Streptomyces venezuelae: one gene and its partner. The protein of the gene in region 1 interacts with the protein of each later gene in a pairwise test. Links are inferred from orthologs where the notes say so. Each region holds a gene or a part of one and is shown in the gene's direction. Other genes may lie near its edges.

The links.
Region 2: the proteins of rpe (region 1) and eno interact in binary tests that used the Escherichia coli proteins (3 or more experiments, as listed by UniProt). The link is inferred for Streptomyces venezuelae from one-to-one orthologs.

What each region holds. Positions count from the first base shown.
Region 1 is NZ_CP029189.1:1,353,975-1,361,623, reverse strand. The notes cover bases 2,064-5,037. They hold rpe (ribulose-phosphate 3-epimerase), read left to right. Parts: upstream 2,064-3,194; coding sequence 3,195-3,881; downstream 3,882-5,037. Other genes in these bases: DEJ51_RS05425 (sugar-binding transcriptional regulator), read left to right, coding at 4,006-5,019; DEJ51_RS05440 (RsmB/NOP family class I SAM-dependent RNA methyltransferase), read left to right, coding at 2,064-2,484. Outside these bases: fmt (methionyl-tRNA formyltransferase), read left to right, coding at 1-810; more of DEJ51_RS05440, read left to right, coding at 1,009-2,063; DEJ51_RS05420 (CarD family transcriptional regulator), read left to right, coding at 5,154-5,375; DEJ51_RS05415 (ribonuclease domain-containing protein), read left to right, coding at 5,425-5,856; DEJ51_RS05410 (barstar family protein), read left to right, coding at 5,853-6,317; DEJ51_RS35700 (group II truncated hemoglobin), read right to left, coding at 6,501-6,977; DEJ51_RS35695 (putative quinol monooxygenase), read right to left, coding at 6,980-7,303; DEJ51_RS05400 (hypothetical protein), read right to left, coding at 7,377-7,649. UniProt on the Escherichia coli protein: Catalyzes the reversible epimerization of D-ribulose 5-phosphate to D-xylulose 5-phosphate.
Region 2 is NZ_CP029189.1:2,993,899-3,001,393, reverse strand. What follows is about bases 2,255-5,074. They hold eno (phosphopyruvate hydratase), read left to right. Parts: upstream 2,255-2,934; coding sequence 2,935-4,215; downstream 4,216-5,074. Other genes in these bases: DEJ51_RS12905 (DUF501 domain-containing protein), read left to right, coding at 4,876-5,074; DEJ51_RS12910 (FtsB family cell division protein), read left to right, coding at 4,315-4,803; DEJ51_RS12920 (transglycosylase family protein), read left to right, coding at 2,255-2,642. Also shown: DEJ51_RS12930 (cytochrome P450 family protein), read left to right, coding at 1-341; DEJ51_RS12925 (transglycosylase family protein), read left to right, coding at 430-1,464; more of DEJ51_RS12920, read left to right, coding at 1,917-2,254; more of DEJ51_RS12905, read left to right, coding at 5,075-5,418; DEJ51_RS12900 (Ppx/GppA phosphatase family protein), read left to right, coding at 5,415-6,356; DEJ51_RS12895 (NAD(P)/FAD-dependent oxidoreductase), read left to right, coding at 6,747-7,495. UniProt on the Escherichia coli protein: Catalyzes the reversible conversion of 2-phosphoglycerate (2-PG) into phosphoenolpyruvate (PEP). It is essential for the degradation of carbohydrates via glycolysis.

The sequences.
Region 1 (7,649 bases):
GCCAGCCCGGTCGCCGAACGCGCCGAGGAAGCGGGCATCGAGGTGCTCAAGCCCGTCCGCCCCCGCGACCCCGACTTCCAGGCCCGGCTGCGCGAGATCGACCCGGACTGCTGCCCGGTCGTGGCCTACGGCGCCCTGCTCCCCAAGAGCGCCCTCGACATCCCCCGGCACGGCTGGGTCAACCTGCACTTCTCGCTGCTGCCCGCATGGCGCGGAGCCGCGCCCGTCCAGCAGTCGATCATCGCCGGCGACCAGGTCACCGGCGCCTCCACCTTCCGCATCGAGGAAGGCCTGGACACCGGCCCGGTCTACGGCATCCTCACCGAGGAGATCCGGCCCACCGACACCAGCGGCGACCTGCTCACCCGGCTCGCCTTCGCCGGGTCCGGGCTGCTCGCCGCCACCATGGACGGCATCGAGGACGGCACCCTGCGCGCCGTCGAACAGCCCCACGACGGGGTCTCCCACGCGCCCAAGATCACCGTGGAGGACGCCCGGATCGACTGGACCGCCCCCGCGATGCGCGCCGACCGCGTGGTGCGCGGCTGCACCCCGGCCCCGGGCGCCTGGACCGTTTTCCGCGGGGAACGCCTGAAGCTGATCTCGCTGGGCCTGGTGCCCGACCGCACGGACCTGGCGCCGGGCGAGCTGGCCCCCGCCAAGAACAACGTGTACGCGGGCACCGGCTCGCATGCCGTGGAACTGCTGTGGGTGCAGCCGCAGGGCAAGAAGCCGATGCGCGCCGCCGACTGGGCGCGCGGTGTACGGATCGCTCCCGGCGAGCGGCTCGGCGGAGCCGACGTAGGCTGACCGGTGGGGACGCCGCCCGGACGCGGCCGTACCCACGCACCACCTGCCCGGCCGGGAGGCCGGGCCGGGCGGGCTTCGGGACCGGAGCCACCCGGACGCCCGAAACGCCCGCAGCACCGGCGGCACTCGCACCCGTAACAGGCGCAGTACCCACACCGGTATCACCCGTAGCACTCGTAACCCCGGAGCACCTTTCACGTGAGCGAACAGCCCCGTCAGCCCCGTCGCAAGCCCGCCCCCGCAGGCGCCGGTGGCAAGCAGGCCAAGCCCTACCGCCGGCCGCAGAAGGACCCCGTCCGGATGCTGGCCTTCGAGGTGCTCCGGGCGGTGGACGAGCGCGACGCCTACGCCAACCTCGTACTGCCGCCGCTGCTCAAGAAGGCCCGCCAGGACGAGAAGTTCGAAGCACGGGACGCGGCACTGGCCACCGAGCTGGTCTACGGGACACTGCGCCGCCAGGGCACCTACGACGCCGTCATCAAGGCGTGCATCGACCGCCCGCTGCGGGAGGTGGACCCGCCGGTGCTGGACGTGCTCTCGCTCGGCGCCCACCAGCTGCTCGGCACCCGCATCCCCACGCACGCCGCGGTCTCGGCGAGCGTGGAACTGGCCCGGGTGGTGCTCGGAGACGGGCGCGCCAAGTTCGTGAACGCCGTCCTGCGCAAGATCGCCGCGCACGATCTGGACGGCTGGCTGGAGCGCGTCGCCCCGCCCTACGAGGAGGACGCCGAGGAACACCTCGCGGTGTACCACTCGCACCCCCGGTGGGTCGTCAGCGCCCTGTGGGACTCGCTGGGCGGCGGGCGTGCGGGCATCGAGGACCTGCTGGAGGCCGACAACGAACGGCCCGAGGTGACCCTGGTCGCCCGCCCGGGCCGGTCCACGCCGGAGGAACTCCTGGAGGCCGTCGGCGAGGACTCGGCGCTGCCGGGCCGCTGGTCGCCGTACGCCGTCCGGATGGCCGAGGGCGGCGAACCGGGCGCGCTGGAGGCGGTCCGCGACGGCCGTGCGGGCGTCCAGGACGAGGGCAGCCAGCTGGTGGCCATGGCCCTCGCGGCCGCACCGGTCGAAGGCCGCGACGAGCGGTGGCTCGACGGCTGCGCGGGCCCGGGCGGCAAGGCGGCGCTGCTCGCGGCGCTCGCGGCGCAGCGCGGGGCGTTCCTGCTGGCCTCGGAGAAGCAGCCGCACCGGGCCCGGCTCGTGGAGCGATCCCTCGCCGGCAACCCCGGCCCGTACCAGGTCATCGCGGCCGACGGCACCCGCCCGGCCTGGCTGCCGGGCTCCTTCGACCGCGTCCTGATGGACGTCCCCTGCTCGGGCCTCGGCGCGCTGCGCCGCCGCCCCGAGGCCCGCTGGCGCCGCCGCCCGGAGGATCTGGAGGGCTTCGCGCCGCTCCAGCGCGGGCTGCTGCGTGAGGCGCTGGCGGCGGTGCGGGTGGGCGGCGTCGTCGGCTACGCGACGTGCTCGCCGCACCTCGCGGAGACCCGGGTCGTCGTGGACGACGTCCTGAAGGGCCGTGGCGCGGGCCACTCCCCGGTGTCCGCGGAACTCATCGACGCGAGGCCCTTCATGTCGGGCGTCCCGGCCCTGGGCGACGGCCCGGACATCCAGCTGTGGCCCCACCTGCACGGCACGGACGCGATGTACCTGGCACTCCTGAGGCGCACGGCGTAGGGAACCCCGGAGGGCACCGAACACCGCCCTCCGGAAGCCCCTGCCACGCGCGACGGCCGTCGGACGCAGGACGGATCGAGGCCGTGGGCGGCCTATGCCCAGCCCAGGCCGGCCGTCGGACGCAGGTCGAAAGGACGGATCGAGGCCGTGGGCGGCCTATGTCCAGCCACAGACGGTCGCCAGACGCAGCGAGTTGAGGAGCGCGTAGCGATCTGGTGCGCCTCCTCGGCACCGCCCCGGGCTCGGGTCTGGACGGGCTCGTCTCCCGGTCGTCCCCACGCCCGACCCTGCCGGGCATCGTCGACCGCCCCGTCCCTGGAAGTATCGACCGGCCCGTTCTTCTGGGGGTTTCCCGGCAGTCTTTCGTGTCTCCGGGGCGGGTCGGTCGGTCAAGGGTGGCCGGAGGCCATCGCGTAGCGACGCGACGACGTAGGAGGAGCGCCCTTGAGGGACCGGCCCGCCCCGGAGGGACGATGGGACTGACGGGAAACCCCACCCGCATCACCGACCACCGCCCCGGCGGCTCCCGCTCATCCGAAGCCCCGCCCGCTTCTCGGCTTCCGCACCCGGAACCCCCGCCCCCACCCCCGCCCGGCCGGATCCCGCCCCCCGGTACGGCTGTGCCGGGGGTGGGCTTGCTGTGCGGTCCCGCGTGGGGAGACTTGCGGGGTCGTGGCCGGAACCCGGTGGGGGCATGGCAGGCTTGGGGCATGGCCGCTCAGATCTATCCCAGCATCCTGTCCGCCGACTTCGCCCGTCTCGCCGAGGAGGCGAAGGCCGTCGAGGGGGCCGACTGGCTGCATGTCGACGTCATGGACAACCACTTCGTCCCGAACCTGACCCTCGGTATGCCGATCGTGGAGTCCCTGAGCAGGGCCACGGACATCCCGCTCGACCTTCACCTGATGATCGAGGACCCGGACCGCTGGGCCCCCCAGTACGTGGAGGCCGGCGCGGGCTCGGTCACCTTCCACGCCGAGGCCGCCGCCGCGCCCGTACGGCTCGCCCGGGAGATCCGGGCCAAGGGGGCGCGGGCCTCGATGGCCCTCAAGCCCGCGACGCCGATCGAGCAGTACGAGGACATCCTTCCCGAGCTCGACATGCTGCTGATCATGACGGTCGAGCCCGGCTTCGGCGGCCAGCCCTTTCTCGACATCATGCTCCCGAAGATCCGCCGTACCCGGGAGCTGATCGCGAAGCACGGTCTGGAGCTGTGGCTCCAGGTCGACGGCGGGGTCTCGGCCTCGACCATCGAGCGCTGTGCCGAGGCCGGAGCGGACGTCTTCGTGGCGGGCAGCGCGGTCTACGGGGCGGTCGATCCCGCCACCGCCGTGCGCACGCTGCGTGAGCAGGCGGGTGCGGCGATCGCCGCCGCGCCGTGGGCGTGCGACCACTGAACCAAGGGTTGATGAACAGCTCGGTGAACGGGAGCTGTCCAGGCTGATCAACGGCCGTCGGATCTGACAGGATGAACGGCGAGTCGAGAGTGTGAACAGCAGTGAGGAGAGCGCGGTGTCTGCAATGTCGGCGGGACGGTCAGCCCTGCGGATGGGACCCGCGGAGCTGGTGCAGGCGGCGGCCATGGCACGCCGCTTCTACCTGGAGGGCAAGTCCAAGATCCAGATTGCCGAGGAGTTCGGCGTGAGCCGCTTCAAGGTGGCCCGGGTCCTGGAGACCGCCCTCGAACGTGACCTCGTACGGATCGAGATCCGGGTACCGGCCGAGCTCGATGCCGAGCGGTCGGACGCGCTCAGGGCCCGGTACGGGCTCCGGCACGCCGTCGTCGTGGAGTCGCCCGCCGACGCCACCGAGGACGCGCCCGACCCGGAGAACCTGGGCGCGGTCGCCGCCGATCTGCTGGGCGAGCTGGTCAACGAAGGCGACGTACTGGGCCTGGCGTGGGGGCGGTCGACCATTCACATGGCCGCCTCCCTGCACCGGCTGCCGCAGTGCACCGTGGTGCAGCTGACCGGCGTGTACGACGCGGGGACGGCCGAACGCGGTTCGGTCGAGGCCGTACGCCGGGCCGCGCAGGTCTCGGGCGGTGACGCGCACCCGATCTACGCGCCGATGCTGCTGCCCGATCCGGCGACCGCGGCGGCGCTGCGCAGCCAGACGGGGATCGCGCGCGCTTTCGAGTACTTCGACAAGGTGACGGTCGCGGCGGTGTCGATCGGCTCGTGGGAGCCGGGTATCTCGACGGTGCACGACATGCTGACCGACGAGGAGCGGGAGCACTACGCCTCGCTGGGCGTGGCCGCGGAGATGTCCGCGCACCTGTTCGACGCCGAGGGGCGTCGCGTCGGCCGGGACCTCGGCGAACGGTGCATCACCGTGGAGGCGGACCGGCTGCGGCGGATCCCCGAGGTCGTGGCGATCGCGGGCGGACTGCGCAAGGCCGCGGCGATCGGGGCCGTGCTGAGGTCGGGGCTGGTGACCAGCCTCGTCACCGACACGGCGGTCGCCGACTACCTCCTCACCGAGTCGGCCCCAGGACTGCGGCCGGCGTTGGACCGGGCCGACCCGGACGACTGACGGGCTCGGTCCGGGCCCTGACCGGGCATGACGGGCCGTGGCGGCCGTTGCCGCCGCCTTCGATGTGGATGGTGCTGGAATTGAGATCCGAACGGCGGGCCGCGCGGCGGCCTGCGGGGCGCATACTGGTTCCAATGACAAAGTCAGCAGTACCTCGCCGCCATTTGCCGTCCAGCCCGTTCAAGGCCCCCGTGGAGCAGCCCATCCGGCAGTTCAACGTCGGCGACCGGGTCACCCACGACGAGCACGGTCTCGGCCGTGTCGTCGGAATCGAGGAGGGGATCGCTGTTCTCGTCGACTTCGGTTCGGTCCAGAAGCGAATCCTGAGTCCCTACACCAAGATGGCCGCGCTCTGAGGCCACCGGGCGATTCGCGAGCGAATCGGATATTTGGCACGATCGGTGCATGATCTTTCGGAACGTGCCCCGATCGTTGCTGCGTTTGCTGGGGGCCCTGTTCCTTTGTGCCGCGCTGGTCGGTGCGGTGGGTTGTGGCGGCCAGGGACCCGTCCCTGCCGCCGCCAGTGCGAGTGCCTCCGGGCTCCCGGGCTGGGCGAAGGGGATGGCCGCCGTGCGGGCCGACGGGCTGCCGCGGCAGGCCCGCGACGTGCTCGCGCTCATCGACAAGGGCGGGCCGTATCCCCACCGGCAGGACGGCACGGTCTTCGGGAACTTCGAGAAGGCCCTGCCCGAGCAGAAACGTGGCTACTACCACGAGTACACCGTGCGGACGCCGGGAGAGCGTGATCGCGGAGCCCGTCGGATCGTGACGGGTGAGGGTGGGGAGTTCTTCTACACGGACGACCACTACGACACCTTCAAGGCGGTTCTCCGATGAGCCTTGACCCGCAGCCGCTCGCCCCGGCGCTCGAAGCCGCCGAAGCGGCGGGCCGGACGACCGTACGGCTGGACCTGGGCGGGGTACGTGGCAAGGCCGGGCTGATGCGGCGGTGCGCGGATGCGTTGCTCCTGCCGGAGTGGGTCGGCGGGAACTGGGACGCGCTGGCCGATGCGCTGCGGGACCTGTCGTGGTTGCCGCAGCCGATGCCGATGCGGATGCCGCGTGGTGGGGGGTGGCTGGTGGCGGTGACCTCTTGGCGTGGGTACGCCGATGCCTGTCCGGGGGAGTGGGAGACGTTGCTTGAGGTGCTGGAGGAGGGCGTGGACTTCTGGCGGGAGCGGGCGCCTGGGGGCGGCGGGCCGGAGCTGGTGGTGGTTCTGGCCGAGGGTGAGGCCGGGCCCGGGCCGGTTGCCGGGGCTCCGCCCCGGGCCCCGCGCCTCAAACGCCGGCGGGGCTGAATGATCGGGGCTCCGCCCCGGACCCCGCGCCTCAAACGCCGGCGGGGCTGAAAGAGCGCCTCAAACGCCGGCGGGGCTGGATGGTGCCGGGCGGGCCGGATGGTGCCGGGCGGGCTGGATGGTGCCGGTGGGGCGGGATGGTGCCGGAAAGGTGGGGGCGGGCGTGGGCCTGCCCCCACCTCGTCAGGTTTCGGGGGTGTTCGGGATCCAGGGTGGGGTTTGGCCCCAGGACCAGACCGGGATCTTGGCCGCGTCGACCGGGGGTGGGTTGGGGCCCGAGTAGATCAGGGCCATGCGGGTGCCCCACTCGATGTAGTAGGCGAACACCCCCCGGAACTCCGGGTCGGTCGGGAGGCCGACCTCGTCGGCCGTGTCCATCAGCAGATCCACCCAGCGGCGGCGCTGCTGTTCGGTGATCGCCCGGCCCAGGTGCTTGGTGGCCATGTGCTGGTGGCCGCCGTGGTGGGCGGTGTAGTCCGCGGGGCCGCCGAAGACCTCCGACAGCCAGACCGCGACGTGCTGCGGGTGCTCCGAGTCCATGCCGGCGAAGACCGGGGCCAGGATCTCGTCCTGCAGGGCGTGGGCGTAGAAGGCGTCCGTGAGGCGGTTCATCGCCTCCGCTCCGCCCATCCACTCGTAGATGGTGGGTGTGGTGCTCATCGTTATCCGGCGGCCTTTCCCGTGCCGACGACGCCCGTGACGAGGTAGTGCTGCATCTCCTCGATGGCCGTCACGTACGGACGGATCGCGTTGAAGAAGGCCGGGAAGTGCTCGCCCTTGCGGAATCCGCCCAGGTGGTCCTCGATCGAGGTCCAGCGGATCCGGAGGATGTAGCGCTCCTTCTCCTCCTCGCAGCGTGCCAGCTCGTAGTCGATGCACTCGGGCGAAGCGGCCAGGGACTCGGCGGCCCGGGCGTACGCGTCCTCGAAGGCCGACTGGTCGTCCAATGCGATCCGGTAGCGGATGTATTCGACGGTGGTGGTCATGGGTGCGTGCCTCTCCCTGGGTGTAGGTCGTCGCCAGCCTTACGCGATCACGCGCCGCCGTGGGGCGGATTCGTCAATCGGAGTCGGACTTCATGGAGTCGGTGGGTTCGGAGATGTCCGGGCCCTGGGCGCGGACCCGCTGGACCTTGTCCAGGGAGTCGCGCAGCTCGGTCAGCCACTCGTCCGTGTTGCGGCCGACGAGCCGGACGCACCAGGCGAGGGCGTCGGCCCGGCTGCGGGCCACGCCGCCGGCGACCAGGGTGTCGAGGACCTGGCGTTCGGACTGGCGCAGGCGGGTCATCACCGGGACGGCGAGGTGGGTGAACAGGGTCGTCTCCTCACCCAC
Region 2 (7,495 bases), 1.6 Mb from region 1 along the record:
CCCTCGGCGGTATGCCGATCGAGGCCGGTGACCCGGTGCTGGTCGTCCTCGCGGCCGCCGACCGGGATCCGGAGCGCTTCACGGACCCGGACACCCTCGACCTCTCCCGGACCGACAACCAGCACCTCGGATACGGGCACGGCATCCACTACTGCCTGGGTGCCCCGCTCGCCCGGCTCGAAGGGCAGACCGCACTCGCGACTTTGCTGATGCGTCTGCCCGATCTGGAACTTGCCGTTCCACCCCAAGACCTGCGCTGGCGTGGCGGGTTGATCATGCGAGGGCTACGCACTCTTCCCGTTCGATTCGCGGCTCAAAACACTTGCGCGAAAGCTGATTAAAAGTCAGGTTCAGCTTGAACTTGTGACAATCGTTCGAAGGCCGCTAGGTTCTGCCGTTACCCCGCTGTTATGCGAAAGGTGATCCCTCATGCTCTCCGGGAACGGCCGTCACAGACGCCCCCGCCAGGTCCCCGCGCTGGTCGTCACAGCCGGAGTCACTGGCTCTGCGCTGGCCATGCCGCTGTTGGCCGCCACCAGCGCCACCGCCGCCGACACGTCCACGTGGGACAAGGTGGCCGAGTGCGAGAGCGGCGGCTCGTGGAGCGCGAACTTCGGCAGCGGCGCCTACGGCGGACTCCAGTTCACCCAGGAGGAGTGGCAGAGCGCCGGCGGACTCGACTTCGCCGAGCGCCCCGACCTGGCGAGCCGTTCCCAGCAGATCGCCGTCGCCGAGCGGGTGCTGGGCTCGACGGGACCGCAGGCCTGGCCGCTGTGCGCGGCCTCGGCCGGTCTGGTCAAGGAAGGCCCCGCCGCACAGGTGGACCCGGGTCTGCCCGGCGGTCAGGGCCCCCTCGCCCCCGCGCCGTCCCGCCCGGACGACGTCGTTCCGTCCACCGGGGGCGGCAAGCCGTCCACGGACTACGGTTCGCCGACCCCGGCCCCGGCGCCGAGCCCGTCCAGCACCCCGTGGTTGATTCCCGACGCCCCGTCCGTCGGACTGCCCGTCATGCCCGCCCCGGACGTCCCGACGACGCCCCCGGCCGACCCGACGGCTCCGGTCCAGCCGGGCGGTCCGACCGGCACGCCGGTCCCCGTCGACCCGACGGCGCCGACGGCGCCGGTGGACCCGACCGCGCCCACCACGGCGCCCGTCACGCCGGGGCTGCCCCCGGTCGACCCGACGGCCCCCGCCGCCCCGGAGGTCCCGCAGACCACCGCCACCACTCCGGTCGAGGGGAGCGGCAAGCACCGCGGTGCGCCGGAGGGCGGGCCGACGGCCCCGTCTGACGCCGCGTCGAACCCCACCTACACGGTCCAGGCGGGCGACAGCCTGGCGACCATCGCGGTTGCCAAGGGCGTAAAGGGGGGCTGGAACGGTCTCTACCAGGCCAATGAGCAAGTCATCGGTGAGGACGCCGACCTCATCAAGCCCGGACAGAACCTGGATCTAACCGTGCAATAAGGACAGTTCAGTTATCCGGAAAGAGTCGAATGTCGGATTTCTGTAAGTGAGACATGTGTCTCTTCCGGTCAACTGGCGTGTCCCGCCTCGGGGCTTCCGCAAACCCCGTCCTCACCTGCGCAAACACCCCTGCGGAGGGCGCAAGTAGGGGCCGTTTCTCCCCGATGTTCCTCGTTGAACATCGGGGAGGGACCTGTCTACCTTCTGAATCGCTCGCCACCGCGAGCTCCTTCGACCGCATCGCCGAATCCTGCCGGCGGACGGGGGGAACAGTCGTCGCGTCAAGCGCCGAAGGCAGGAGCGGGGGAACCAAGGTAGGTGCCGGGAGCGGCCGTTGAGAGACGGTCACGCCACCGGCTTGGGGTTAAGACGTGCGCTAGGTCGCACGGCCGGGCAACTCACTCGCCCGAACCCGACAGCTCACCTCGTAGGCGTCGGTGAGGAGAAACTCCATGCTGCTTTCCGGCAAGGGCAAGCACCGTCGCGGTACTGCAATCGAGCGGTCTGTCCGGATCGTCACGCTCGCCGGTGTGGCCGGTGTGGCCGTGGCCGCCCCGCTGATGGCCGCAGGCACCGCCAGCGCCGCCACCTCGTCCGAGTGGGACAAGGTCGCGCAGTGCGAGTCCGGTGGCAACTGGTCCATCAACACGGGCAACGGCTACTACGGCGGTCTGCAGTTCTCGCCGTCCACGTGGGCCGGTTTCGGCGGCAAGTCGTACGCCCCGCAGGCCAACCAGGCCTCCAAGGCGCAGCAGATAGCCGTCGCGGAGAAGGTCCTCAAGAGCCAGGGCAAGGGCGCCTGGCCGTCCTGCGGCAAGGGTCTGTCGAACTCCTCCTACACCGGTGGCGGCTCCGAGACCCCGGCCTCCAAGCCGCAGTCCAAGCCGAAGCCGAAGGCCGAGACCAAGAAGACCGAGACCAAGAAGACCGAGACCAAGGCCGCGCCGAAGCCGGCCACGCGTCCCGAGGCTCCGACCACCCGCTCCGAGCGCGCCGAGGCTCCGGCCGCGCCGAAGACCGGCAACGGCTCGTACGAGGTCAAGCCGGGCGACACCCTGGGCACCATCGCCGAGGCCAACGGCGTCAAGGGCGGCTGGCAGCAGCTCTTCGAGCTGAACAAGGACATCGTCTCGGACGCCGACCTGATCTTCCCCGGCCAGAAGCTGAAGCTCAGCTGAACATCGCGGCAGAAGCCGCAGGAACTTGTACGCGGCGTCAGCTGACCCCGTGCAGGATTCCCACCGCCCGGCGCGTGCCCCACGCGCCGGGCGGTGCTGCGTGTGGCCCCCGAAGGCCGATGATCAAGCTCCGTATGTCCCGGAAGAGGGGTATTCGGTCCCTTTTTCGTCCCAGGGTCCGGGCGGTCGGGCGGCCCAGTGCCCGGAGCCGGTTAGGCTCTAGGCGGCAAGGCCATCCCACGGCCTGACATGCCACCGCACACTCAGCGTCACATCCCAGAAGGAGATGCTCGTGCCGTCCATCGACGTCGTCGTAGCCCGGGAAATCCTGGACTCCCGAGGCAACCCCACGGTCGAGGTCGAGGTGGGCCTCGACGATGGCAGCACCGGCCGTGCTGCAGTTCCGTCCGGCGCCTCCACCGGTGCCTTCGAGGCCATCGAGCTCCGTGACGGTGACCCCAACCGTTACATGGGCAAGGGTGTCGAGAAGGCCGTCCTCGCCGTCATCGAGCAGATCGGCCCGGAGCTCGTCGGCTACGACGCCACCGAGCAGCGCCTGATCGACCAGGCCATGTTCGACCTGGACGCCACCGACAACAAGGGCTCGCTCGGCGCCAACGCCATCCTCGGCGTGTCCCTGGCCGTCGCGCACGCCGCGTCCGAGGCCTCGGACCTTCCGCTCTTCCGCTACCTCGGTGGTCCGAACGCGCACCTGCTGCCCGTTCCGATGATGAACATCCTCAACGGTGGGTCGCACGCCGACTCCAACGTGGACATCCAGGAGTTCATGATCGCCCCCATCGGCGCGGAGTCCTTCTCCGAGGCGCTGCGCTGGGGTGCCGAGGTCTACCACACGCTCAAGAAGGTCCTCCACACCAAGGGCCTCTCCACCGGTCTCGGTGACGAGGGCGGCTTCGCCCCGAACCTGGAGTCCAACCGCGCCGCGCTCGACCTCATCATCGAGGCCATCAAGCAGGCCGGCTACACCCCGGGCACGGACATCGCGCTCGCGCTCGACGTCGCCGCGTCCGAGTTCTACAAGGACGGCCAGTACGAGTTCGAGGGCAAGTCCCGCTCGGCCGCCGAGATGACCGACTACTACGCCGAGCTCGTCGAGGCGTACCCGCTCGTCTCCATCGAGGACCCGCTGTTCGAGGACGACTGGGACGGCTGGAAGACCATCACCGACCGTCTCGGCTCGAAGGTCCAGATCGTCGGTGACGACCTGTTCGTCACCAACCCGGAGCGTCTGGCCCGCGGTATCGAGGAGGGCTCCGCGAACGCCCTGCTCGTGAAGGTGAACCAGATCGGTTCGCTGACCGAGACCCTGGACGCCGTCGAGATGGCCCAGCGCAACGGCTTCAAGTGCATGATGTCCCACCGCTCCGGTGAGACCGAGGACGTCACCATCGCCGACCTCGCCGTCGCCGTGAACTGCGGTCAGATCAAGACCGGTGCCCCGGCCCGCTCGGACCGTGTCGCCAAGTACAACCAGCTGCTGCGCATCGAGGAGATCCTCGACGACGCCGCGGTGTACGCGGGCCGCTCCGCCTTCCCGCGCTTCAAGGGCTAATCACCCCCCTGAGGGGCTGGCCTCCGTACGTCCCCGCACTCGGTCCCGTACCGTGTGCGGGGACGTATTGCGTAGTGCGTACCTAGGGGAGGCGGACCAATGGCCGGGAACCGGGATCGGTTCTCCACCTTCTCCACCGCGACCAGGCTCAAGCAGCTCGGCGAGCGGACCGCCGCCCACGTCTACCGGTCGCAGTCGCGGCGCCAGGTCCGCCGCAGCCGGCTCACCGGCCGCGCCGCACTCCTGGTGCTCGTCCTCTGTACGCTGGTCGTCGCCCTCGCGTATCCGATGCGCCAGTACGTCTCCCAGCGCTCGGAGATCGCGAAGCAGCAGCGGGCCGCCGCGGCCGCGCGGGACCGCCTGGAGCGGCTCCGCGACGAGAAGGCCCGCTGGCAGGACGACGCCTACGCGGAGCAGCAGGCGCGCAAGCACCTGCACTTCCTGCGCCCGGGGGAGATCGGCTACATCATGAGCGACCCCGGGGCCCAGCCCCCGCAGCCGCACGGGACCGGCCACGCCGGCTCCGACCGCCCCTGGTACTCCAACGTCTGGGACGGCGTCGACAAGGCCGACCGCCCCGGCGAGTGACCCGGCCCGCAGGGCCACAGCACCGCAGCACCGCAGCACCCATCCACGAGAACGAAGAGACTTCCTCCAGGCATGCAGACGCCCCCGCCCCAGACCGACCGGACCGAGCCGACCGACGCGGACATCGACGCGTTCCAGCAGCAGCTCGGCCGCCCGCCGCGCGGGCTGCGCGCCATCGCCCACCGCTGCCCCTGCGGGCAGCCGGACGTGGTGGAGACCGCCCCGCGGCTCCCCGACGGCACGCCCTTCCCGACGCTGTACTACCTGACGTGCCCGCGCGCGGCCTCCGCGATCGGCACGCTGGAGGCCAACGGCGTGATGAAGGAGATGCAGGCCCGGCTCGCCGAGGACAAGGAACTGGCCGCCGCCTACCAGGCCGCCCACGAGGACTACATCGAGCGGCGCGACGCCATCGAGGTGCTCCAGGGCTTCCCGAGCGCCGGCGGCATGCCGGACCGGGTGAAGTGCCTGCACGTGCTGGTCGGCCACTCGCTGGCCGCCGGGCCCGGGGTGAACCCGTTCGGCGACGAGGCGCTCGCCATGCTGCCGGAGTGGTGGGCCAAGGGCGCCTGCGTGACCCCGTGCGGCGAGAAGAAGGAAGAGGAGTCCCGGTGACCCGGGTCGCCGCCGTCGACTGCGGTACGAACTCCATCCGGCTGCTCGTGGCGGACTGCGACCCGGCCACCGGCGAGCTGACCGAGCTGGACCGCCGGATGACGATCGTCCGGCTCGGCCAGGGCGTGGACAAGACCGGGCGCCTGGCCCCGGAGGCGCTGGAGCGCACCTTCGCCGCCTGCCGCGAGTACGCGGGAGTGATCAAGGAGTTCGGTGCGGAGCGGGTGCGTTTCGTGGCGACCTCCGCCTCCCGGGACGCCGAGAACCGGGCGGACTTCGTCCGGGGCGTCCTGGACATCCTGGGGGTCGAGCCCGAGGTGATCTCCGGTGACCAGGAGGCGGAGTTCTCCTTCACCGGCGCGACCAGGGAGCTGACGGCGCACGAGCACCTTGAGCGGCCGTTCCTGGTGGTGGACATCGGTGGCGGCTCGACCGAGTTCGTGGTCGGCGAGGAGCACGTGCGGGCCGCGCGGTCCGTGGACATCGGCTGCGTCCGGATGACCGAGCGGCACCTGGTGGTGGACGGGGTCGTCACCGACCCGCCGACCGCGGAGCAGGTCGACGCGATCCGCGCCGACATCGAGGCGGCGCTGGACCTGGCCGCCGAGAGCGTGCCGCTGGCCGAGGCGCGCACGCTGGTGGGCCTGGCGGGCTCGGTGACCACGGTCGCCGGGATCGCGCTGGGGCTGGCGGCGTACGAGTCGTCCGCGATCCACCACTCCCGGATCTCCTACGAGCAGGTGCGCGCGATCAGCGAGCGGATGCTGACGGCGACGCACGCCGAGCGCGCGGCGATCCCCGTGATGCATCCGGGCCGGGTGGACGTGATCGGGGCGGGCGCGCTGGTCCTGCTGGCGATCATGGAGCGTATCGGCGCTTCCGAGGTTGTCGTGTCGGAGCACGACATCCTCGATGGAATCGCTTGGTCCATCGCCTGAACGACCTTCGAAGCAGGTTGTGAGGGCCTCTCGGGCCCGTGATCCACATCAAGTTCGTGAAGTTCTTCACAAGGAAAAAGGGCCCGCAGGGTCAATGGAAGGGCCCTTTGGGACCTTCCGGAGGCCTGCGGGCCCTTTTTCGTGCCTGTTCGTGCGATCGGCGGAGGCGACGGGATCCGCGTCAGAGGTATGGACGAAGCCCTGTGGTCCAGTCCGCTTCCGGCCCTGGAGGCCAGTTCAGGACGGGTGAACAACGACTCCGGAGGTCTTCTGGTTCCCGTCGCGCGCCATGACCTCCGTCACGTGGGCGGCGGAGTGTAGCAGAGGGTCCCTCAGTCCTTGTGAAGGGGCTCACGAGCGACACCCCTTTGGGTGCTGGATACTCGTTCCATGAGCACCACGGAGCGTCCCAGGATCCTCGTTGTAGGAGGTGGGTACGTAGGCCTGTACGCAGCCAAGCGCATCATGAAGAAGATGCGCTACGGCGAGGCGACCGTCACGGTCGTCGACCCGCGCTCGTACATGACCTACCAGCCCTTCCTCCCTGAAGTGGCCGCAGGCAGCATCTCGCCTCGGCACGTCGTCGTCCCGCTGCGACGCGTGCTGCCCAAGGCGGAGGTTCTCACCGGCCGGGTCACCAGCATCGACCAGGACCGCAAGGTCGCCGTCGTCACGCCGCTCGTCGGCGAGGCGTACGAGCTGCCCTTCGACTACCTGGTGATCGCGCTCGGCGCCGTCTCCCGCACCTTCCCGATCCCCGGCCTCGCCGAACAGGGCATCGGCATGAAGGGCGTCGAAGAGGGCATCGGCCTGCGCAACCACGTCCTCGAACAGCTCGACAAGGCCGAGTCCACGACGGACGAGAACGTCCGCCGCAGGGCCCTCACCTTCGTCTTCGTCGGCGGCGGCTTCGCCGGTGCGGAGACCATCGGTGAGGTCGAGGACATGGCCCGCGACGCCGCGAAGTACTACTCCACGATCAAGCGCGAGGACATGCGCTTCATCCTGGTCGACGCGGCCGACAAGATCCTCCCCGAGGTCGGGCCCAAGCTCGGCACCTGGGGCAAGGAGCACCTCGAGTCCCGCGGCATCGAGATCTACCTCAGCACCTCCATGGACTCCTGCGTGGACGGCCACGT